3 regions of the Kitasatospora sp. NPDC101447 genome follow, and region 2 is predicted to be linked to each of the others. Evidence: riboswitches for the same ligand, from Rfam matches in the RefSeq annotation. Region 2 holds a riboswitch; each other region holds the start of a gene.
What was found. Region 2 has a riboswitch for cobalamin ahead of ACIRST_RS08095 (FecCD family ABC transporter permease). Riboswitches for the same ligand answer to the same signal wherever they lie in the genome.
Positions count from the first base shown of each region.

Region 1: another riboswitch for cobalamin. It lies ahead of ACIRST_RS17130 (CoA-acylating methylmalonate-semialdehyde dehydrogenase); the one in region 2 lies ahead of ACIRST_RS08095 (FecCD family ABC transporter permease).
Region 3: another riboswitch for cobalamin. It lies ahead of metE (5-methyltetrahydropteroyltriglutamate--homocysteine S-methyltransferase); the one in region 2 lies ahead of ACIRST_RS08095 (FecCD family ABC transporter permease).

Region 1 is NZ_JBIWNL010000010.1:79,555-86,670, forward strand. Features, by position in the region: gene ACIRST_RS17125 (acyl-CoA dehydrogenase family protein) at 1-270, opposite strand, end outside; gene ACIRST_RS17130 (CoA-acylating methylmalonate-semialdehyde dehydrogenase) at 267-1,766, opposite strand; cobalamin riboswitch at 1,969-2,160, opposite strand; gene ACIRST_RS17135 (SLC13 family permease) at 2,378-3,634, shown strand; gene ACIRST_RS17140 (universal stress protein) at 3,639-4,127, shown strand; partial or broken gene ACIRST_RS17145 (fumarylacetoacetate hydrolase family protein) at 4,138-4,605, shown strand; gene ACIRST_RS17150 (enolase C-terminal domain-like protein) at 4,617-5,729, shown strand; gene ACIRST_RS17155 (SDR family NAD(P)-dependent oxidoreductase) at 5,726-6,490, shown strand; gene ACIRST_RS17160 (aldo/keto reductase) at 6,487-7,116, shown strand, end outside.
Region 2 is NZ_JBIWNL010000004.1:223,976-231,091, reverse strand. Features, by position in the region: gene ACIRST_RS08110 (CGNR zinc finger domain-containing protein) at 1-556, shown strand, start outside; gene sodX (nickel-type superoxide dismutase maturation protease) at 560-922, opposite strand; gene sodN (superoxide dismutase, Ni) at 1,180-1,575, shown strand; cobalamin riboswitch at 1,658-1,783, shown strand; gene ACIRST_RS08095 (FecCD family ABC transporter permease) at 1,920-3,017, shown strand; gene ACIRST_RS08090 (ABC transporter ATP-binding protein) at 3,134-3,934, shown strand; gene ACIRST_RS08085 (ABC transporter substrate-binding protein) at 3,953-4,945, shown strand; gene ACIRST_RS08080 (nuclear transport factor 2 family protein) at 5,033-5,416, shown strand; gene ACIRST_RS08075 (GNAT family N-acetyltransferase) at 5,427-5,903, shown strand; gene ACIRST_RS08070 (anti-sigma regulatory factor) at 6,100-6,510, shown strand; gene ACIRST_RS08065 (SigB/SigF/SigG family RNA polymerase sigma factor) at 6,685-7,116, shown strand, end outside.
Region 3 is NZ_JBIWNL010000010.1:70,869-77,984, forward strand. Features, by position in the region: gene ACIRST_RS17090 (AraC family transcriptional regulator) at 1-636, opposite strand, end outside; gene ACIRST_RS17095 (class I SAM-dependent methyltransferase) at 692-1,291, shown strand; gene metE (5-methyltetrahydropteroyltriglutamate--homocysteine S-methyltransferase) at 1,396-3,711, opposite strand; cobalamin riboswitch at 3,887-4,090, opposite strand; gene cobF (precorrin-6A synthase (deacetylating)) at 4,224-4,982, shown strand; gene ACIRST_RS17110 (enoyl-CoA hydratase) at 5,081-5,854, opposite strand; gene mmsB (3-hydroxyisobutyrate dehydrogenase) at 5,851-6,735, opposite strand; gene ACIRST_RS17120 (enoyl-CoA hydratase/isomerase family protein) at 6,732-7,116, opposite strand, start outside.

The sequences.
Region 1 (7,116 bases), on a different contig from region 2:
GGACAGGTAGGCGGCGATCGACGGGCAGCCGGTCGCCAGCGCCTCGAAGGCCACCGCCCCCTCCAGGCGGGAGAGTTCGGAACCGCCGGCGTCCTCGCGCACGTAGACGCCGGCCAGACCGACGTCCGCCGCCTTGCGCAGCACGTCCACGGGGAAGTGCTTGGCCTGGTCCCACTCGACGGCGTTCGGTGCCAGGTACTCGTCGGCGAAGGCCCGGGTCGTCTCCGCGATGGCGCGCTGGTCCTCAGTGAGATCGTGCACGGCGCTCATCCCATCGTCGGCATGGTGAAGCTCGCGCCCTCCTTGACCCCGGAGGGCCAGCGCGAGGTGACGGTGCGGGTGCGGGTGTAGAAGCGGATCGAGTCCGGGCCGTGCTGGTTGAGGTCGCCGAAGCCGGAGCGCTTCCAGCCGCCGAAGGTGTGGTAGGCGATCGGCACCGGGATGGGCACGTTGACGCCGACCATGCCGGTGTTCACCCGGCGGGCGAAGTCCCGCGCCGTGTCCCCGTCCCGGGTGTAGATGGCCACGCCGTTGCCGAACTCGTGCTCGCTGGGCAGGCGCAGCGCCTCCTCGTAGTCGGCGGCGCGCACGACGGTGAGGACCGGGCCAAAGATCTCCTCGCGGTGGATCCGCATCTCCGGGGTGACGCGGTCGAACAGCGAGGCGCCGAGGAAGTAGCCGTCCTCGTGCCCCTCCAGGCGGAAGTCCCGTCCGTCGACGACGAGTTCGGCGCCCTCCTCGACCCCGAGGTCCAGGTAGCCGCGGACCCGCTCCAGGGCGTCGCGGCCCACCAGCGGGCCGAAGTCCGCCGCCGGGTCGTCCGAGCGGCCGACCTTGAGCGCGGCGATCCGCTCGACCAGCTTCGCCACCAGGGCGTCCGCGGTCTCCTCGCCGACCGGGACGGCGACGGAGATGGCCATGCAGCGCTCGCCGGCCGAGCCGTAGCCGGCGCCGATCAGCGCGTCGGCGGCCTGGTCGAGGTCCGCGTCGGGCATCACGATCATGTGGTTCTTGGCGCCGCCGAAGCACTGCGCGCGCTTGCCGTGCGCAGCCGCGGTCGCGTAGACGTACTGGGCGATCGGGGTCGAGCCGACGAAGCCCAGTGCCTCGACCCGCGGGTCCTCCAGCAGGGTGTCCACGGCCTCCTTGCCGCCGTTGACCACGTTGAACACGCCCGGCGGCAGCCCGGCCTCCAGGAACAGCTCGGCCAGCCGCAGCGGCACCGACGGGTCACGCTCGGAGGGCTTGAGGACGAAGGAGTTGCCGCAGGCCAGCGCGGGCGCGGCCTTCCACAGCGGGATCATCGCGGGGAAGTTGAACGGCGTGATGCCCGCGACGACGCCGAGCGGCTGGCGCATCGAGTAGACGTCGATGCCGGTGCCGGCGTTGTCGCTGAACTCGCCCTTCAGCAGGTGCGGGATCCCGGCGGCGAACTCCACGACCTCCAGGCCGCGTTGGAGGTCGCCGTGGGCGTCGGCGACGGTCTTGCCGTGCTCGGCGGACAGCAGCCGGGCCAACTCCTCCTTCTCCTGCTCGACGAGCTGCAGGAAGCGCAGCAGGACGCGGGCCCGGCGCTGCGGGTTCCAGGCCGCCCACGCGGGCTGGGCCTGCGCAGCGTCGGCGATCACCGCCTCGACCTCGGCGCGGTCGGCGAGCGGCACCCGGGCCTGCACCCGGCCGGTGTTGGGGTCGTACACGTCGCCGAAGCGACCGGACGTCCCGGGTGTGCGCTTCCCGGCGACGAAGTGGGTCAGTTCACGGACCATCGGTTCCTTCTCTCAACAGGTCGGGAGAGGAGGAATGGAGGCCGCCGCCGGACGGCGGGGCGCACGGTCGTGCGCCGCCCCGGCGTGCGGTGGTTGACGGACCGTCAGGGCAGGTGAGCCCCGACGGCCATCGGCACGGGACCACCAGGAGCAGCGGAACGGGAGCAGCCCGGAGTCATGCGTGTCGTCTCCATCCTCGTGGAAAACACGGATCACCCGCGGCCGGTATCCTGACTCCCGGATCACCGCACGCCCTCAGGCCTTCCCGGCTGGCTGCCAGTGGCCGTCTCCTGCGAGGACGGACTCCCCGGTCACAGTGGCGGGACCGTGCCGGACTCACACCGGCTTCCCTGACACCGCGGACCTGCCGTCGACCATATAGTTGGACGTCCTAGTAAGTCCAGAGGTCCGGGTGCGCGCCGCGCCATCGGAATCCCACGCACCGGGCGCCGGGCCGATGGCGCGATCGGCCCGCCCGCCACCCGGCGAGGCGCGCACCGAGCCCCCGCGCCGACACCGGCGGTGCGGCGGCCAGCCGGTACATTCCTACCGGCTCACCTGCGTGTTTCCGGATCGGTGGGTGGTCACCGTCACCTGCGAGGAGCAAGACCCTGAGTACGTCATCCGCGGAAGCGCTGTCCGTCGGCCTGCTGGTGCTGGTACTCGTCTGCGCGGTGGTACGGCCGTGGGGCTGGCCGGAGGCGGTGGTCGCGGTCCCGGCGGCCGGGCTGGCGATCGCCACGGGCGCGATCTCCTGGGACCACGCGGTGGCCGAGGCGCAGCGGCTCGGGCCGGTGATCGGGTTCCTGGCAGCCGTGCTGGTGCTGGCTCAACTGTGCGACGACGAGGGCCTGTTCCGTGCCTGCGGGGCGTGGATGGCCCGGACGTCGGCCGGGAGTCCGCGGCGGCTGCTGGTGCAGGTGTTCGTGGTCGCCTCGGTGGTCACGGCGGTGCTCAGCCTGGACGCCACCGTGGTGCTGCTGACGCCGGTGGTGTTCGTCACCGCGGCCCGGCTCGGCGCGCGCCCCAAACCGCACCTGTACGCCTGCACCCACCTGTCGAACACCGCCTCGCTGCTGCTGCCGGTCTCCAACCTCACCAACCTGCTGGCCTTCGCCGCCAGCGGGCTGAGCTTCACCCGGTTCGCCGCGCTCATGGCGCTGCCGTGGCTGGCGGCCATCGCCGTCGAGTACGTGGTGCTGCGCCGGTTCTTCGCCGCCGATCTCGACGCGGGCGCCCCGGCCGCGGGCGAGGCGGAGGCGCCGGAGATGCCGCTGTTCGCGCTGGTCACCGTCGCCTGCACGCTCGCCGGATTCGTCCTGACCTCGATCGTCGGCGTCGATCCGGCCTGGGCGGCGCTGGCCGGCGCGCTGGTGCTCGCCGTCCGGGCCCTGGTCCGGCGGCGCTCCACCCCGGTGGCGATCGTGCGCTCGGCCGCCATACCGTTCCTGGCCTTCGTCCTGGCGCTCGGCATCGTGGTCCGGGCCGTGGTCGACAACGGGCTGGCCTCCGCGCTCGGGCACCTCGTGCCCCACGGCACCTCGCTGCCCGCGCTGCTGGGCACCGCGGCGCTGGCCGCGGTGCTCGCGAACGTCATCAACAACCTGCCCGCCACCCTCGTCCTGCTCCCGCTGGCCGTGCCGTCCGGCGCCGGGGCGGTGCTGGCGGTGCTGCTCGGGGTCAACATCGGCCCCAACCTCACCTACGCCGGCTCGCTGGCCACGCTGCTGTGGCGGCGCATCGTGCGCGAGCACGAAACCGAGGTCGGCCTGGGCGAGTTCACCCGGCTCGGACTGCTCGTCGTGCCCGCTGCCCTGGTGACGGCCGTGGTGGCACTGTGGGGGTCCCTGCACATCATCGGAGGCTGACCGCGTGACCGTCGTCGTCTGGATCACCGAAGGCACCTGGCCCGCCTGCGTGGACGCCGCCCGCGCCCACGCACCCCGGGAGGCGGAGATCGTCCTGCTCCACGTCAGCGGCCAGGAGGTCCCCGGCGTCGCGCACGGCGCGTTCGCCGGGCTGCTCGGTCGCGGCCACCGCGAGCGCGACCCCGGCACCCGGGTGGAGACCCTGGCGGCGGCCTCCGCCCGGGAACTCCTCGACGCCGCCGCCGAGCGGCTCGGACGGTCCTGCGCCCGGGTGGAGCGGACCGGACGGGTCGAGCGCGAGGTCGTCGCGGCCACCGAGGGCGCGGCGTTGCTCGTCCTCGCCCGCGACGGCGACCGCACCCGCCTCGGACCGCACAGCCTCGGCCCCGCGACCCGTTTCGTCGTCGACCACGCGCCCTGCCCGGTGCTGCTGGTCTGGCCGGAACCGGCGCCCGGCACCGCCACGATCCCTCCCCCGCCCGACGGACGGTAGCGGTCCGGGGCTCGCCGTCGTCATCGGCCGCGAGGCCCGCTACCTCGCCGGCCCGGACGCCGCGAAGGACTGCATCGCGGGCTACGCGATCAGCAACGACGTCTCCGAGCGGGAGTTCCAGCTGGAGTTCTCCGCCCAGTGGGACCTCGGCAAGTCCTGCGAGAGCTTCAACCCGCTCGGCCCCTGGCTGGTGACCCCGGACGAGGTGGGCGACCCGCAGGACCTGGGACTGCGCCTGGCCGTCAACGGCGAGACGCGCCAGGACGGCAGCACCCGGAACATGGTCTTCGACGTCGCGTACCTGGTCCGGTACCTGAGCCGGTACATGGTGCTGCGCCCCGGCGACGTCATCAACACCGGCACCCCGGCCGGCGTGGCCCTGGGCCTGCCCGGCACCCCCTACCTGCGCGAGGGCGACACCGTGGAACTGTCCATCGACGGCCTCGGCGCCCAGCGCCAGACCCTCCGCAACGCGTGAAAGGCAGCCCCGTGTCCGCAACCGCAGCACGGATCACCGCCGTCGACACCTTCGACATCCGCTTCCCCACCTCGCGGGAGCTGGACGGGTCCGACGCGATGAACCCCGGGTCCGACGCGATGAACCCCGACCCCGACTACTCCGCCGCCTACGTCGTCCTGCGGACCTCCCACGACGGCCCCGAGGGCCACGGCTTCACCTTCACCATCGGGCGCGGCAACGACGTCCAGGTGGCCGCCGTCGACGCGCTCCGCCCGCACGTCCTCGGACGCCCGGTCGCCGACCTGTGCGCCGACCCCGGCTCGCTCTACCACGACCTGATCGGCGACAGCCAACTACGCTGGCTGGGACCGGAGAAGGGCGTGATGCACATGGCCATCGGGGCCGTCGTCAACGCGGTCTGGGACCTCGCGGCCAAGCGGGAGGGCAAGCCGCTCTGGCAGCTTCTCGCCGACGCCGAGCCCGAGTGGCTCGTCTCCCAGATCGACTTCCGCTACATCGCCGACGCCCTCGACCCGGCGGAGGCGCTGGAGCTGCTGCGCCGCGGGAAGGCCGGCGCCGCCGAACGCACCGCCGAACTGCTCCGCCGGGGCTACCCCGCCTACACCACCTCCCCCGGCTGGCTGGGCTACGACGACGTGCTCGGGCACGCCACCATCCGGCGCGGGGTCAGCCCGGTGAAGGTCGCCACCGGCGAACACGCGCAGAACCGCGTCGTCTTCAAGCAGCTGCTCCAGGCCGGTGCCATCGACGTCCTCCAGCTGGACTCGGCCCGGGTCGGCGGCGTCAACGAGAACCTCGCGATCCTGCTGCTCGCCGCGAAGTTCGGCGTCCCGGTCTGCCCGCACGCCGGCGGCGTGGGCCTGTGCGAGCTCGTCCAGCACCTGTCCATGTTCGACTTCGTCGCCCTCACGGGCACCACCGAGGACCGCGTCATCGAGTTCGTCGACCACCTCCACGAGCACTTCCTCGACCCGGTGGTGATCGCCGACGGCCACTACCGCGCGCCCACCCTCCCCGGTTTCTCGGCCGCCATGCACCAGGATTCACTGGACACCTACCACTACCCGCACGGCTCCTTCTGGGCCGCGGAACCGACGCCGAACCAGGAGGCGGGCGCATGACGACCGCGGAACTCGACGGACTGACGGCACTCGTCACCGGTGGCGCCTCCGGCATCGGCCTCGCCACCGCGTCCCTGCTCGCCGAACGCGGCGCGCGGGTCGCCGTCCTCGACCTGCACCCCGGAACGGTGCCGGAGCCGCTGCTGGGCTTCGCCGTCGACGTCACCGACGACACCTCCGTACGGACCACCGTCGCGGCGACGGCCCGCACCCTCGGCGGAATCGACATCCTGGTCAACAACGCGGGCATCGGCGCGGTCGGCACCGTCGCGGACAACTCCGACGAGCAGTGGCACCGCGTCCTCGACGTCAACCTGCTCGGCGTCGTCCGCACCACCCGCGCCGCCCTGCCGCACCTGCGCCGCTCCCGGCGCGCCTCGGTGGTCAACACCTGCTCCATCGCCGCCACCGCAGGCCTCCCCCAGCGCGCGCTCTACTCGGCGACCAAGGGCGCCGTCCTGGCACTCACCCGGGCGATGGCCGCCGACCACGTCCGCGAGGGCATCCGGGTCAACTGCGTCAACCCCGGCACCGTGGACACCCCCTGGGTGGGACGGCTGCTGGACGCCACCGACGACCCGGCCGCCGAACGTGCGGCGCTGAGCGGCCGCCAGCCGCACGGACGCCTCGTCACCGCCCAGGAGGTCGCCGCCGCCATCGCCTACCTGGCCTCCCCCTCGGCCGGCAGCACCACCGGCACCGCGCTGCAGGTCGACGGCGGGATGGCGGGGCTGCGGCTGCGTCCGGAGCCCCGGCCGTGACCGCGCCCCTCCGGACCCTCGGGCGCAGCGGGGTCGCGGTCGGCGAGCTCGCCTTCGGCGCGGCGGGCATCGGGAACCTCTTCACCCCGGTGACCGACGCCGACGCCGAGCAGGCCGTCGCCGCCGCCTGGGAGTGCGGCGTACGGTACTTCGACACCGCCCCGCACTACGGCCTGGGCCTGTCCGAGCGGCGGCTCGGCCGCGCCCTGCGCGGCCGGCCCAGGGACCAGTACGTCCTGTCCACCAAGGTCGGCCGGCTGCTGCGCCCGGCACCGGAGCCGGCGGGCGACGACCTCGCCCACGGGTTCGCCGTCCCCGCCACCCGGCACCAGGTCTGGGACTTCAGCGCCGTGGGCATCCGCCGCTCGATCGAGGACAGCCTGGAGCGCCTCGGCCTGGACCGGATCGACGTCGTCTACCTGCACGACCCGGACGACCACGCGGAACAGGCACTCGCCGAGGCGTACCCGGAACTGGCCCGGCTGCGCGCCGAGGGCATGGTGGGCGCGATCGGCGTCGGGATGAACCAGGCCGAGCTCCTCACCCGCTTCGTCCGCGAGACCGACCTCGACGCCGTCCTGCTCGCGGGCCGCTACAGCCTGCTCGACCAGCGAGGGCTCACCGAG
Region 2 (7,116 bases):
TCGGCTGGTGAACACCGAGGAGCCGGAGCGCGGCACCGACACGCTGACCTCCGTGGACGCGGTGCGCGCCCTGTTCTCCGACTCCTCCCGGGCCGCCGCGCTCGCCGACGAGTCCGACCTGCCCCGGCTGCGGGCCGTGCGGACCCGGCTGCGCGGGGTCTTCGAGGCCGCCGCCGACGGGGACGAGACCCGCGGCGTCGACCTGCTGAACAGCCTGCTGATGGAGTACCCCGTCAGCCCGCTGATCTCCGGGCACGACTACCTGGACGACGCCGGACGGCCCCGCTGGCACCTGCACCTGGCCGACAACTCGCCGACCGCCACCGCGCACTTCAGCGCGGTCGCCTGCATGGGCCTGGCCGTCCACCTGACCGAGCTGGGCGGCGACCGGCTGGGCATCTGCCAGGCCGCGCCCTGCCGCAACGCCTACCTGGACACCTCGACCAACCGCTCCCGCCGCTACTGCTCGGACCGCTGTGCGACCCGGGCCAACGTCGCCGCCTACCGGGCCCGCAAGCGCCAGGAGGCGGAGGCCGCGCTGGGCGGCGGGCAGTAGGCGCTAGACGTCCTCCACCCAGGCGCCGAGGCGGCGGGCCAGACCCGGCACCCGGGCCAGCCGCGGGGCGAGCAGCAGCCGCTCCAGCCGGCGGCCCGGCGCCAGCCAGGACGGGCGCGGGCTCAGCCGCAGCAGCACCCGGCCGAGCACCAGCTCGTCCGGGACCGCGCCGTAGCTGCGGCTGTCGCTGTCCACCGGACGGTTGTCGGAGAGCAGCCACCACCCGCCGGGCCGGCGCCCGGCAGCCCGCTTCACCACCAGCAGGTCCTGCTGGAAGGGGTGGCGGAAGAGCACCACCGCGCCCGGCCGGATCGGCGCGCCGTAGCGGACCAGCAGCCGGTCGCCCTCGCGCAGGGTCGGGACCATCGACGGGCCCGCCACGTCGACGACCCCGAACGGCAACACGCCGCCCCCGGTCCGGCCCTCCGGTTCCGCGCTCCGTGCCACGACTCCTCCTCCCGCACGCCCGCCCCCAGTCTGCCGTACGGACCGTCACCTGTTCGGTGTCCGGATTACCCCGGTTCCGGGTCCGCCTTTTGCCCTAGGCCCACCGCCCGATCGCGAAACCACGAGGGCGGAAGGGTAATCTCGGGCGCGGGAAGACGATCTAAGGAAGGACTCCCATGTTCTCTCGTCTGTTTGCACCGCGTGCCACCGCTCACGCCCACTGTGACCTGCCCTGTGGCGTGTACGACCCGGCGCAGGCCCGGATCGAGGCCGAGTCGGTCAAGGCCACCCAGGAGAAGTACCAGGCCAACGAGGACCCGCACTTCCGTGCCCGCGCCGTCATCATCAAGGAGCAGCGCGCCGAGGCCGTCAAGCACCACATCTCGGTGCTGTGGAGCGACTACTTCAAGGCCCCGCACTTCGAGAAGTACCCGCAGCTGCACCAGCTGATCAACGACACCCTGAAGGCCGCCTCGGCCACCAAGGCGTCCACCGACCCGGCCACCGGTCAGGCCCTGCTGGACCTGATCGCCGAGGTCGACAAGATCTTCTGGGAGACCAAGCAGGCCTGAGCCTGACGCGTCGCCACCCGACCGCCCCCGTCCGCACCGCCGGACGGGGGCGGTCGTGCGTTCACACCCGACCCGACCTCGGTAAGGGTTGCCTACCCTGAGTGCCTGTTATGCTGCCAGGGCGTCCGAGGGGGAAGTCCGGTGAGAATCCGGCGCTGACCCGCAACGGTGAGCACGGCCCGCACCCGCGGTGCGGCCGCGCCAGCCCGATCGCCCTCGGCCGTTGGACTCCCGAGAACTCGCCGTGGACTGCGAGGGGGACGGCGCCCGGGCACGCCCCCGGCCGGCGCCCGCCCCGGCGCACCCGCGGCCCGAGGCAAGGCGCATCCGTGACCCGCGCACCCATGACCCGCGCATCCGTGACCCGCGTAGCCGTGACCCGCGTAGCCGGCGGCCCGTCCGTCCACCGGACACCCGTGCTCCCGCTCACCGTCGGCCTCGGCGCCGCCCTGCTGCTGTCACTGGTCTGCGGGGTCGCGCTGGGCTCCTCCGGGATCGGGCTCCCGCACGTACTGCGGCTGCTGGGCGCCGGACTGACGGGCGGTCGGCTGGAGGCCGACGAGGCGGCCGCGTACGCCATCGTCTGGGAGATCCGGCTGCCGCGCACCGTCCTGGCCGCCGTGGTCGGCGCCGGGCTGGCCGCCACCGGGGTCGCCGTCCAGGCGCTGGTGCGCAACGCCCTCGCCGACCCCTTCGTCCTCGGCATCTCCTCCGGCGCGGCCGTCGGCGCCAACGCCGTCCTGCTGTTCGGCGCCTTCGCCTCGCTCGGGGTGTGGGCGATCTCCGCCTCCGCCTTCGGCTCCGCACTGCTCGCGATGACGCTGGTCTACCTCGCAGCCCGCACCGCGTACGGGCTCACGCCAATGCGGCTGGTGCTCACCGGCACCGCCCTCTCCTACGGCTTCGCCGCCGCCACCACCCTGATGGTCTTCGCCGCCGACCGCGGCGACGCCGCCCGGAGCGCCATGATGTGGCTGCTCGGCAGCCTCGGCGGCGCCACCTGGGGCTCGGTGCCGATCGCCGCCTGCACCGTCCTGGCCGGGCTCGCCCACCTCGGCTGCGCCGCCGGACGGCTGGACGCGCTCGCCATGGGCGACGAGACCTCCGCCTCGCTCGGTGTGGACCCGGACCGGATGCGCCGTGAACTGTTCGTGGTGACCGCCGCCGTCACCGGCACGGTGGTCGCGGTCAGCGGTGCGATCGGCTTCGTCGGGCTGCTGGTGCCGCACGTGGCCCGGATGCTGGTCGGCGCCGGGCATCGCCGGGTGCTGCTGGTCGCCCCGCTCGCCGGGGCGCTGCTGCTGGTCTGGGTGGACATCGCCTCCCGCACCCTGCTGGCACCCGCCGAACTGCCCGTCGGGGTGTTCACCGCCGTGCTCGGCGTGCCCGCCTTCCTGCTGATGATGCGTCGGCGCGGCCACGCCTTCGGAGGCCGACGGTGACCGACGCGATCGGTACGACCGATGCCATCCGTACGACCGGCCCGGCCGCCCCGGCCGGCTCGACCGCCCGGCCCGACCGGGCGAAGGCCCAGGACCTCGACGTCGACACCGTCTCGGTGGAGTCGGCCGGCACCCGGATCGTCCACGAGGTGAGCCTGGCGGCCGCCGCCGGGCAGGTGGTCGGCCTGGTCGGACCGAACGGCAGCGGCAAGTCGACCCTGCTGCGCTGCGTCTACCGGGTGCTGAAGCCCACCGGCGGGGCCGTCCGGCTCGACGGCGACGACCTGCACGCGCTCTCCGCGCGGGAGACGGCCAGGCGGGTGGCCGCGCTGACCCAGGAGCACTCCGCCGAGTTCGACTTCACGGTGGCCGAGGTGGTCGCCATGGGCCGGCTGCCGCACCGGCGCGGCCTCGGCGCCCCGACCGACGCGGACCGGGAGCGCTGCGCCGGCGCCCTGGCGAAGGTCCGGGCCGGGCACCTCGCCGGACGGGGCTTCCTGAGCCTGTCCGGGGGCGAGAAGCAGCGGGTGCTGTTCGCCCGCGCGCTGGTCCAGGAGCCGCGCCTGCTGGTGCTCGACGAACCCACCAACCACCTCGACGTCGCCCACCAGTTGGAGGTCCTGGCGCTGGCCCGCGAGGCCGGCCCGACGGTGCTCGTCGCGCTGCACGACCTCAACCTGGCGGCGAGCCACTGCGACCTGCTGTACGTCCTGCGGGCCGGCCGGATCGTGGCCTCCGGACCGCCCGCCGAGGTGCTCCGACCCGCCCTGCTGGCCGAGGTGTTCGGTGTCCGGGCCACGCCGGTCCGGCACCCGGAGACCGGCGCCCTCCAGCTGCTGTTCGACCGCCTCGACCGCTCCCCCGACACCCGGACGCCCGGGGCCCGGACCGCCGACGCCCGTACCCCCGACGCCTGAACCACCGAAGGAACCACCGTGCGCACCAAGGCCGTTGCCGCCGCCACCCTGCTCGTCCTCGGACTTACCGCCTGCGGCGCGGAGATCGCCCCCCGGCAGGCCTCGACCGGCTCCGCCCACTACCCGGTGACCGTGCAGAACTGCGGCGAGGAGCTGACCTTCCCGCAGAAGCCGGCCCGGGTGGTCACCAACGACGTCAACATCACCGAGCTGATGCTCTCCCTCGGCCTGGCCGACCGGATGGCCGGCTACGTCATGCCCGACGACAAGGGCCGGGTCGACAAGGTGCCGTGGAAGGACGGCTACCAGCAGACCGCCTGGCTCTCCAAGAAGGTGCTCACCAAGGAGATCGCCCTGGACGCCAGGGCCGACCTGGTGCTGGCCGGCTGGCACTACGGCTTCGACGAGGGCAGCGGCGTCACCCCGCAGGCGTTCAAGGCCCTCGGCATCGACTCGTACGTGCTCAGCGAGTCCTGCCGCAGCGGCAGGGGCACCGAACGCGGCGTGATGGACCCGCTGGACGCGCTCTACACGGACCTGGCCAACCTCGGCGAGATCTTCGACGTCAAGGACCGCGCCGACCGGCTGATCGCCGACTCCAGGGCCCGGATCGCCGCCGTCCCGCAGCCCGAGCGCCGCCCGTCCGTCTTCCTGTACGACAGCGGGCAGGACAAGCCGTACACCGCCGGGAAGTTCGCCGCCGCCGACGAGATCATCGCCAAGGCCGGCGGCACCAACATCATGGGCGACCTCGCCGACACCTGGGTCACCGCCGGCTGGGAGAGCGTGGTGCAGCGCGACCCCGAGGTGATCGTGATCAACGACTACGCGACCCCGGGCGCCGAGGAGAAGCGGAAGTTCCTCAAGTCGTTCCCGCCGCTGGCCGGCGTCTCCGCGATCAGGAACGACCGGATCTTCGTGCTGGACTACGTCGACCTCGTGGAGAGCCCGCGCAACCCGGCCGCGATCGGCACCCTGGCCGAGTACCTGCGCACCGTGCCGGCCCGCTGAGCGGCCCGGTCTCCGGCCCCTCCGGTCGGTGGTGCCGGGCGTAGGCTCTAGGTACGAGCCGACGGACCCCGACCGGAGGAGCGAATCATGACCACCATGGCGGCCCCCGCGGCCTTCGACACCCGCGCCCTGCGCGAGGGCATCGAACGCTGCGACGCCGACGCCCTCCTGGCGCTCTACGCGGAGGACGCCGAACTGCGCGTGGTCGACCGGAAGACCCAGCCCAGCCACCCCCTGGTGATGCACGGGCTGGAGGAGATCGGCGCCATGCTGAGCGACATCTACGGCCGCGAGATGACCCACAAGCTGGAGCAGGTGGTGGTCCAGGACGACCACGTCGCCTTCCTGGAGTCCTGCCGCTACCCGGACGGCGTCCGGGTGCTGATGGCCTCGATGGCCGACCTGCGGGACGGAAGGATCGTCGATCAGACCTCCGTCCAGGCCTGGGACGAGACGGGGCCCGAGCAGTAGGCTCGCTGGCATGATCCGCACCGCAGTCGCCACCGACGTTCCCGTCATCCACGCCATGATCCGTGAGCTCGCGGAGTACGAGAAGGCCCCGCACGAGGCCGTGGCCACCGAGGAGCAGCTGCGCGAGGCCCTGTTCGGCGCCGATCCGGCCGTGTTCGGCCTGATCGCCGAGGACGGGACCACCGGGGAGCCGGTGGGCTTCGCCCTCTGGTTCCGCAACTTCTCGACCTGGCGCGGCACCCACGGGATCTACCTGGAGGACCTGTACGTCCGCCCGGAGGCGCGCGGCGGCGGCCACGGCAAGGCCCTGCTGCTGGAGCTCGCCCGGATCGCCGTGGAGCGCGGCTACTCCCGGGTGGAGTGGTCGGTGCTGGACTGGAACCAGCCGTCGATCGACTTCTACAAGTCGATCGGTGCGGTGCCGATGGACGAGTGGACCGTGTACCGGCTCACCGACGAGGCACTCGCCGCCGCCGGCCGCCGCTGAGCGGACCGACGGAGTCCGGGAAAGGGTCTGCCACCCTGCGTCGCAATGCCTTACCATGAGTAACCCCGAACCGGGGTGCAACAGGGCAGGCAGAGTGATGGCGGACCCGCAACCCCGGTGCCTCCTTTGAGAGGCGGCAAGCAGGGGTAACAAGCGGGGTACCAAGCAAGCACAGCGCGTCACCCAGGAGGCAAGGGTGTCCCAGATCGACGGCGATCTCGGTGTTCAGGATTTCGTGGAGGTCCGGCTCCCCGCGGCGGGGGCCTACCTCTCCGTGCTGCGAACAGCGACGGCCGGGCTGGCGGCCCGGCTGGATTTCACCCTCGACGAGATCGAGGACCTGCGGATCGCGGTCGACGAGGCCTGCGCCATCCTGCTGCAGCAGGCGGTGCCGGGCTCCGTCCTTTCCTGCGAGTTCCGCCTGGTCGGCGACTCGCTGAAGGTGACCGTCGCCGCCCCGACCACCGACGGCAAGGCCCCCGAGCGGGACACCTTCGCCTGGACGGTGCTCTCCGCGCTGGCCGGCGAGGTCGACTCCTCGGTCGGCGAGGACAACACCGTGTCGATCAGCCTGCACAAGAAGCGCGGCGGGTCCACGGCCCACTAGCCGGGCGCCGGACCGCACCGCACAGACCGAGCAGCACCCGCGCAAGGGCCGTCCGCCGCACCCCCTCCCGGGGCCGGGCGGACGGCTCCCGGTACCGCCTCCGGGCGGTACGACCAACGAGACGATTCCGGGGCCGCGGCCCCGGTGCTCCCGGAACGGAACGGGGGAATGGCCGTGAGTGATCTGGACCGTACCGGCCTCGCGACGGCGGGACCTGCCGTACCGACCCAGGCGAGCGTTCCCGGCCTCGCCGCCAACGACGAAGCGCACCCGAAGGACGCCCACCGGATGAGCCACCCGACCGAGCCGACGTCTGAGCCGACGCCCGACTCCGTCCCCCCGCCGGAGCCGGCGGACCGGGCGGACGAGACGGCCGAGGCTGAGCTGCACGGCGCCGTGCCCGCGCAGGGCGCGCACCGCTCCGGCGCCCCGGACCGGGAGGCCGCCCGCGCCCTGTTCGTCCGCCTGTCGGCGCTGCCCGAGGGCTCGCCGGAGCGGGTCGAGCTGCGCAACCAGCTGGTGCGGATGCACATCCCGCTGGTCGAGCACCTGGCCCGGCGCTTCCGCAACCGGGGCGAGCCGCTGGACGACCTCACCCAGGTCGCC
Region 3 (7,116 bases), on a different contig from region 2:
CAGCCGGACGGCGGTGCGCCAGCGGGCGAAGGTGATGCCGGTGTCGGCGGCGAAGGCTCGGGCCAGGGTCCGTGCGCCGGCGCCGACGTGGTGCCCCCACTGGGCGAGGGTCCGTGGGTCCGCCGGGTCGGCGACCAGGGCGCGGGCGACGTCGAGGGCCCTGGGATCGACGGGCATCAGCACCTCGATCGAACGGGCGGGGACCGGGGCCAGGTTGTCGATCAGGACGGCCTGGGCCCGGAGCCGGCGCGGCGGGTCGAGAGCGGGCCGGGCCAGGTGGTCGATCAGGCCGGCGACCAGCTGGTCCACCGCCACCGGCTGCGGCACCGACCAGCCGGGCAGCCCGGGGCCCCGGGTGATGTTCAGGCTGCGCATGGCGGTGCCGGCCAGCGCGGCGGTCTGGTGCGCGGTGCCGGCCGGGATCCACAGCGCCCGGGTCGGCGGCAGGATCCACTCACCGTCCTCGGTCGACACGGTCAGCACGCCGTTGCGGGCCCAGACGACCTGGTGGGTGTCGTGCCAGTGGGTGCCGAACCGACTGCCCGGCGCGAGGTCGTAGGAGCGCACCACGATCGCGCCGGCCGCCTCGGCCACGGTGCCCGGCGGACCGGGACGGGGTTGTCCGTTTGACGACATGATCTGGAAGCGTACGCGCTGGTGGCCCACCCGCGCCCTTCCTAGCCTCTTGGACATGAACCTCAACCACGCACGAGTGTGCACCAGCCCCGAATGGGCCCGGACGTTGCAGACCACGGTGTTGCCCACGGTGACGGCCGGAGCCGAGTTGGGCACGGTGATGCTGGAGATCGGCCCCGGTCCGGGCGCCGCCACCGACTGGCTGCGGCACCGCGTCGAGCGGCTCGTCGCCGTCGAGTACGAACAGCCCGCCGCCGAGGCGCTGGCGGCCCGCTTCGCCGGCACCAACGTCGAGGTCCGGCACGGCGACGCCACCGCGTTGCCCTTCGCCGACGCGGCCTTCGACTCGGTGGCCTGCTTCACGATGCTGCACCACGTCCCCACCCGGGCCCTGCAGGACAGGCTGCTCGCCGAGGTCCTGCGCGTGCTGCGCCCGGGCGGGGTGCTGGTGGGCTCGGACAGCCTGGCCGGCGACGGGCTGCACCACTTCCACGAGGGCGACACGTACAACCCGGTGGAGCCGTCGTCCTTCCTGACGCGATTGCAGACGCTGGGCTTCGAGAACCTGACCATCGGGGTGGGGGGACGGTTGACCTTCGTCGCCCACAGGCCGCGAGCCGCAGCCGAGGACGGCAGCGTCACCGGCGCCCGCTGACCGGCCCCGGGCCCACGGGAGTGCGCGCCGGGCGGCCCCGACGGAAGGTCCGCCGGGGCCGCGAACCACCGGCCGCTCAGCCGACGACTCCCTTCGGGGGACGGTCAGTCGGCGAGTTCCTCGCGCAGGCGGCGGGCGGCGGCGACCAGGCTGTCCAGGGAGGCGCGGGTCTCCGGCCAGCCGCGGGTCTTCAGGCCGCAGTCGGGGTTGACCCAGAGGCGCTCGGCCGGGATCGCGGCGAGGCCGGCCCGGAGCAGCGAGACCGCTTCCTCGGTGCTCGGGACGCGCGGGGAGTGGATGTCCCAGACGCCGGGGCCGACCTCGCGCGGGTAGCCGGCCTCGGCCAGCTCCCCGGCGACCTCCATGTGCGAGCGGGTCGCCTCCAGGGAGATGACGTCCGCGTCGAGGTCGTCGATCGCCTTCATGATCGCGCCGAACTCGGCGTAGCACATGTGGGTGTGGACCTGGGTGTCCGCGCGGACGCCCGAGGTGGCCAGCCGGAAGGCCTCGGTGGCCCAGTCCAGGTAGGCCGGGCGGTCGGCGGCGCGCAGCGGCAGGGTCTCGCGCAGGGCCGGCTCGTCGACCTGGACGACGGCGGCGCCGGTGGCCTCCAGGTCGGTGACCTCGTCGCGCAGGGCGAGGGCGACCTGGCGGGCGGTGTCGGCGAGCGGCTGGTCGTCGCGGACGAAGGACCAGGCGAGCATGGTGACCGGGCCGGTGAGCATGCCCTTGACCGGGCGGTCGGTGAGGTCCTGCGCGTAGCCGAACCAGTCCACCGTCATCGGGTGCGGGCGGGAGATGTCCCCGGCGAGGACCGGCGGGCGGACGTAGCGGGTGCCGTAGGACTGGACCCAGCCGTGCCGGGTGGCCAGGTAGCCGGTGAGCTGTTCGGCGAAGTACTGGACCATGTCGTTGCGTTCGGGCTCGCCGTGCACCAGGACGTCGAGGCCGGCTTTCTCCTGGTAGGCGATGACGTCGCGGACCTCGGCCTCCATCCGTTCCCGGTAGGCGGCCGTGTCGATCCGGCCCGCCGTCAGGTCGGCGCGGGCGACGCGCAGTTCGGTGGTCTGCGGGAAGGAGCCGATGGTGGTGGTCGGCAGCAGCGGCAGCCTGAGCCGGGCGCGCTGGGCCTGGGCCCGTACGGGGTAGGGCTGGGCGCGGCGGGCGTCCGCCGCGGTGACGGCGGCGGCGCGGGCGCGGACGGCGGGGTCGCGGGTGATCGGTGAGGTGGCGCGGGAGGCCAGGTCGGCGCGGTTGGCGGCGAGTTCGGCGGTGATCGCGCCGGTGCCCTCGCGCAGGCCGCGGGCGAGCAGCGCGGCCTCGGCGGCCTTCTGCTTGGCGAACGCGAGCCAGCGGGCGATCTGCGGGTCGATGTCGCGTTCGAGCGTGGCGTCGATCGGCACGTGCAGCAGTGAGCAGGAGGGCGCGACGTCGACCCGGTCGGCGAGGCCGAACAGGGTCGCCAGGGTGGCGAGCGACTTCCCCAGGTCGTTGATCCAGATGTTGCGCCCGTCGATCACACCGGCGACCAGTCGCCTGCCGGGCAGCCCGCCGACGGCGGCGAGGTCGGCGAGGTTGGCCGCGGCCGGTCCGGTGAAGTCCAGCGCCAGGCCCTCGACCGGGGCCTTCGCCAGGACCGGCAGGGCGTCGCCGAGGCGGTCGAAGTAGCTTGCGACCAGCAGCTTGGGCCGGTCGGCGAGGGCGCCGAGGTCCCGGTAGGCGCGGGCGGCGGCGTTGAGCTCGGCCGGGGTGCGGTCCTGCACCAGGGCGGGCTCGTCCAGCTGGACCCACTCGGCGCCGGCCGCCTTCAGGGCCGCGAGCAGCTCGGCGTAGACCGGCAGCAGCCGGTCCAGCAGGGTCAGCGGCTGGAAGTCCTCGGCGACACCGGGCGCGGGCTTGGCGAGCAGCAGGTACGTGATCGGCCCGACCAGCACCGGCCGGGCGGTGTGACCGAGCGCGAGGGCCTCGCCGAGCTCGCCCACCGACTTGGCCGGGTTCGCCGCGAAGGCCGTGTCGGGGCCCAACTCCGGTACCAGGTAGTGGTAGTTGGTGTCGAACCACTTGGTCATCTCCAGTGGCGCGACGTCCTGCGTGCCGCGCGCCATGGCGAAGTAGCCGTCCAGCGGGTCGGCCTCGACCGCGGCCCGGTGGCGGGCGGGGATCGTGCCGACGGCGACGGTGGTGTCCAGCACGTGGTCGTAGAGCGAGAAGTCACCGGTCGGGACTTCCTCGATGCCGGAGTCGGCGAGCTGCTGCCAGTTCCCCCGGCGCAGGTCGGCGGCCGTCGCCAGCAGCGCCTCGGCGGTGACCGCGCCCTTCCAGTAGCCCTCGATCGCCTTCTTCAGCTCCCGGCCCCGGCCCTGGCGGGGGTAGCCGTACGCGGTGGCGAGGGTTGCCGCGGCTGCGGACTTCGTGGTCAAGGGACTCTCCTTCGCGAGTCTGTCTCCTCAGGGATCCGGAGACCGCAGGGGCGCGAAGGGATGACGGACCGGGCAGTGGCCGCACGGACGTACGGGCCTGATCTGCCTGGTATGGTCGCCGACCCGCCCACGAGGTCACCGGATGTCCGCGCGCGGATCCTCCGCGGGCGGGCAGTGGCAGGTCTTCGGACTCGCGGGCGCGCCCACCCTGTCGAGGGCGGACTCCTACTGGCCGTCGCTTCCCAGACCCGTCCCGGGCCCAGTGCGTATGACGGCGGTCGTTCCCACTCACCGCTGCGGGGCAGTCCCGGACTGGCCGATCAAACGGCGTCACCGGGTTCCCTCTTACGACGCCCCGCCTGGCGGACAGGGCGAACCAGCTGCCCGGCCAGCTTAGGGGCAAGGAACCCGAACCCACGCGGAATTCACGCAACGTGTCCGCATGGTGAGACCCGGCGCCGCCCCCGTCGGCCGGACGAGATCGAAGCGGTTCGGACGGCAGAATGCCTCCCATGCGGCACATCTTCGTCATCGGTATCGGCGCGGGCGACCCCGATCACCTCACCCTGCAGGCGGTCAAGGCACTCGCCCGCACGGACGTCTTCTTCATCCTCGACAAGAGCGAGGAACGGCAGGACCTGATCCGGCTGCGTCGCCGGATCCTCGCCGAGCACGGCCGGGCCGGGCACCGTGTGGCCGAGGCGCCGGACGCGGAACGGGACCGCGGCACCCCCGCGTACGCGGCCGCCGTCGACGACTGGCGCGTCCGCCGCGCCGACCTGGTCGAACGGCTCCTCGCCGAGCACCTCGGCGAGGACGAGACCGGCGCCTTCCTGGTCTGGGGCGACCCGAGCCTGTACGACAGCGTCATCGCCGTCGTGGACGACGTCCTGGCCCGCGGCACCGTCGGGTTCGACTTCGAGGTGGTCCCGGGCATCAGCAGCGTCTCGGCGCTCGCCGCCCGCCACCGCACCACACTGACCCGGGTCGGCCGCCCGGTGCAGATCACCACCGGCCGCCGTCTGGCCGAGGGTTTCCCCGAGGGCGTGGACGACGTGGTGGTGATGCTCGACGGCCGGGCCGCCTTCGCCGGGATCGACCCCGAGGGGTTGGAGATCCGGTACGGCGCCTACCTCGGCACCCCCGACGAGATCCTCGTCGCCGGCCCGCTCGCCGAGGCCGCCCCGAGGATCCGCGAGCTGCGCGAGCAGGCCCGCGAGCGCAAGGGCTGGATCATGGACACCTACCTGCTCCGGCGGGCCGGGAGCTGACCGGCGGTGCGCCGCCCCGTGGAGGGGGCGGCGCACCGGGCCGGCCCGTCAGCGGTTGCCGAACTCAGCGGTCGCCGAACGTCAGCGGTCGCCGAACGTCAGCGGTTGCCGAACATCGGCGGGCGCTTCTCGGCGAAGGCCGCCATGCCCTCCTTCTGGTCCGCCGTGGCGAAGGTGGCGTGGAAGAGCCGACGCTCGAAGCGGACGCCCTCGGCGAGGGTGGTCTCGTACGAGCGGTTGACGCTCTCCTTGAGCATGACCGCCGCCGGAGCGGACATCGCCGCGATGGTCTCGGCGGTGGCCAGGGCCTCCGTCTGCAGCTGGTCGGCGGGGACGATCCGGGAGACCAGGCCGGCCCGTTCGGCCTCCTCGGCGCCCATCATCCGGCCGGTCAGGCACAGCTCCATCGCCTTGGCCTTGCCGACGGCCCGGGTGAGCCGCTGCGAGCCGCCGATGCCGGGGATCACACCGAGCTTGATCTCCGGCTGCCCGAACTTGGCGGTGTCCGCGGCCAGCAGGACGTCGCACATCATCGCCAGCTCGCAGCCGCCGCCCAGCGCGTACCCGGCCACCGCCGCGACGACCGGCTTGCGCAGCGCGGCGAAGCGGTCCCAGGCGGCGAACCAGTCGCCGAGGTAGGCGTCGACGAACTCCAGGGACTGCATCTCCTTGATGTCTGCGCCGGCCGCGAAGGCCTTCTCCGAGCCGGTGACCACCAGACAGCCGATCTCCCTGTCCCGGTCGAACTCCGTGGCCGCGGCGACGACTTCGGCCATCAGCTGGGTGTTGAGCGCGTTGAGCGCCTTCGGGCGGTCGAGCGTGATCAGCCCCACCCGGCCCTTGCGCTCGACCAGGATCGTCTCGAACGTCATGCGGTGTCCTTCCGGAGGGTGGTGATGATGGCGGAGAAGTCCAGCCCGGCGCCCGCCCCTTCGGCGAACGCGGCGTACACCTCCGATGCCCTGCCGCCCAGTTCGGCCGGTACGTCGCAGGCGGCGGCCGCGGCGGCCGCGAGTCCGAGGTCCTTGGCCATCAGGGCGGCGGCGAATCCGCCGGCGTAGTCGCGGTTGGCGGGGCTGCCCGGCACCGGGCCGGGGACGGGACAGTTGGAGGTGAGCGCCCAGCACTGTCCGGAGGAGGTGGAGGCCACCTCGAACAGGGCCTGATGGCTGAGCCCGAGGCTCTCCCCGAGCACGAAGGCCTCGCTGACCGCGATCATCGAGACGCCGAGGATCATGTTGTTGCAGATCTTCGCGGCCTGCCCGGCACCGGAGGGGCCGCAGTGCACGACCCTGCGGCCCATCGCGGCCAGCAGCGGCTCCGCCTCGGCGAAGTCGACGTCCTCCGCGCCGACCATGAAGGTGAGGCTCGCGGCCTCGGCACCGGGCACACCGCCGGACACGGGCGCGTCGACGGCCCGGTGGCCGGCCGTGCGGGCCAGGTCGGCGGCGACCCGGGCGTCCCCGACGGCGATGGTGGAGCAGTCGATGAACAGCGCACCCGAGGCCGCCTCGGTCAACTCGCCGTAGGAGTCGAGGACATGGCGTCCGGTCGGCAGCATGGTCAGCACCACGTCGGCCTCGCCGACCGCCTCGGCGGCGGAGACCGCGATCATCACTCCCTGCGCCGCGGCCAGGTCCCGGGCCTCGGCCGAGAGGTCGTAACCGGCCACCCGGTGCCCGGCCTTGACGAGGTTGGCGGCCATCGGGCCGCCCATGTTGCCCAGTCCGATGAATCCGATGCTGTGGGTCACCAGCGCTCCAGGGATGTGGTGGTGGCGGCGAGGCCGAGTTCGCGTTCGCCGCGCGGGGCGAAGTAGCGGGCCACGGCCGCGGGTTCGACGGCGCCCAGGGTGGCCGGGCTCCACCGCGGCGAGCGGTCCTTGTCGATGACCTGCGCCCTGATGCCCTCGGCGAGGTCCGGCGTGGCGAGCGCCGCACACGAGGTGCGGTACTCCTGGTCGAGCACCGCCTCCAGCGGGCCGAGGGCCCGGGCCCGGCGCAGGGCCGCCAGCGTCGCCTTCACCGCGGTCGGGGAGTTGGCGGTGATCCGGTCGACGGCCTTCTTCGCCTCGGGTTCACCGCTGTCCCGCAGCCGGTCGAGGATCTCCTCGACGGTACCGGCCGCGTAGCAG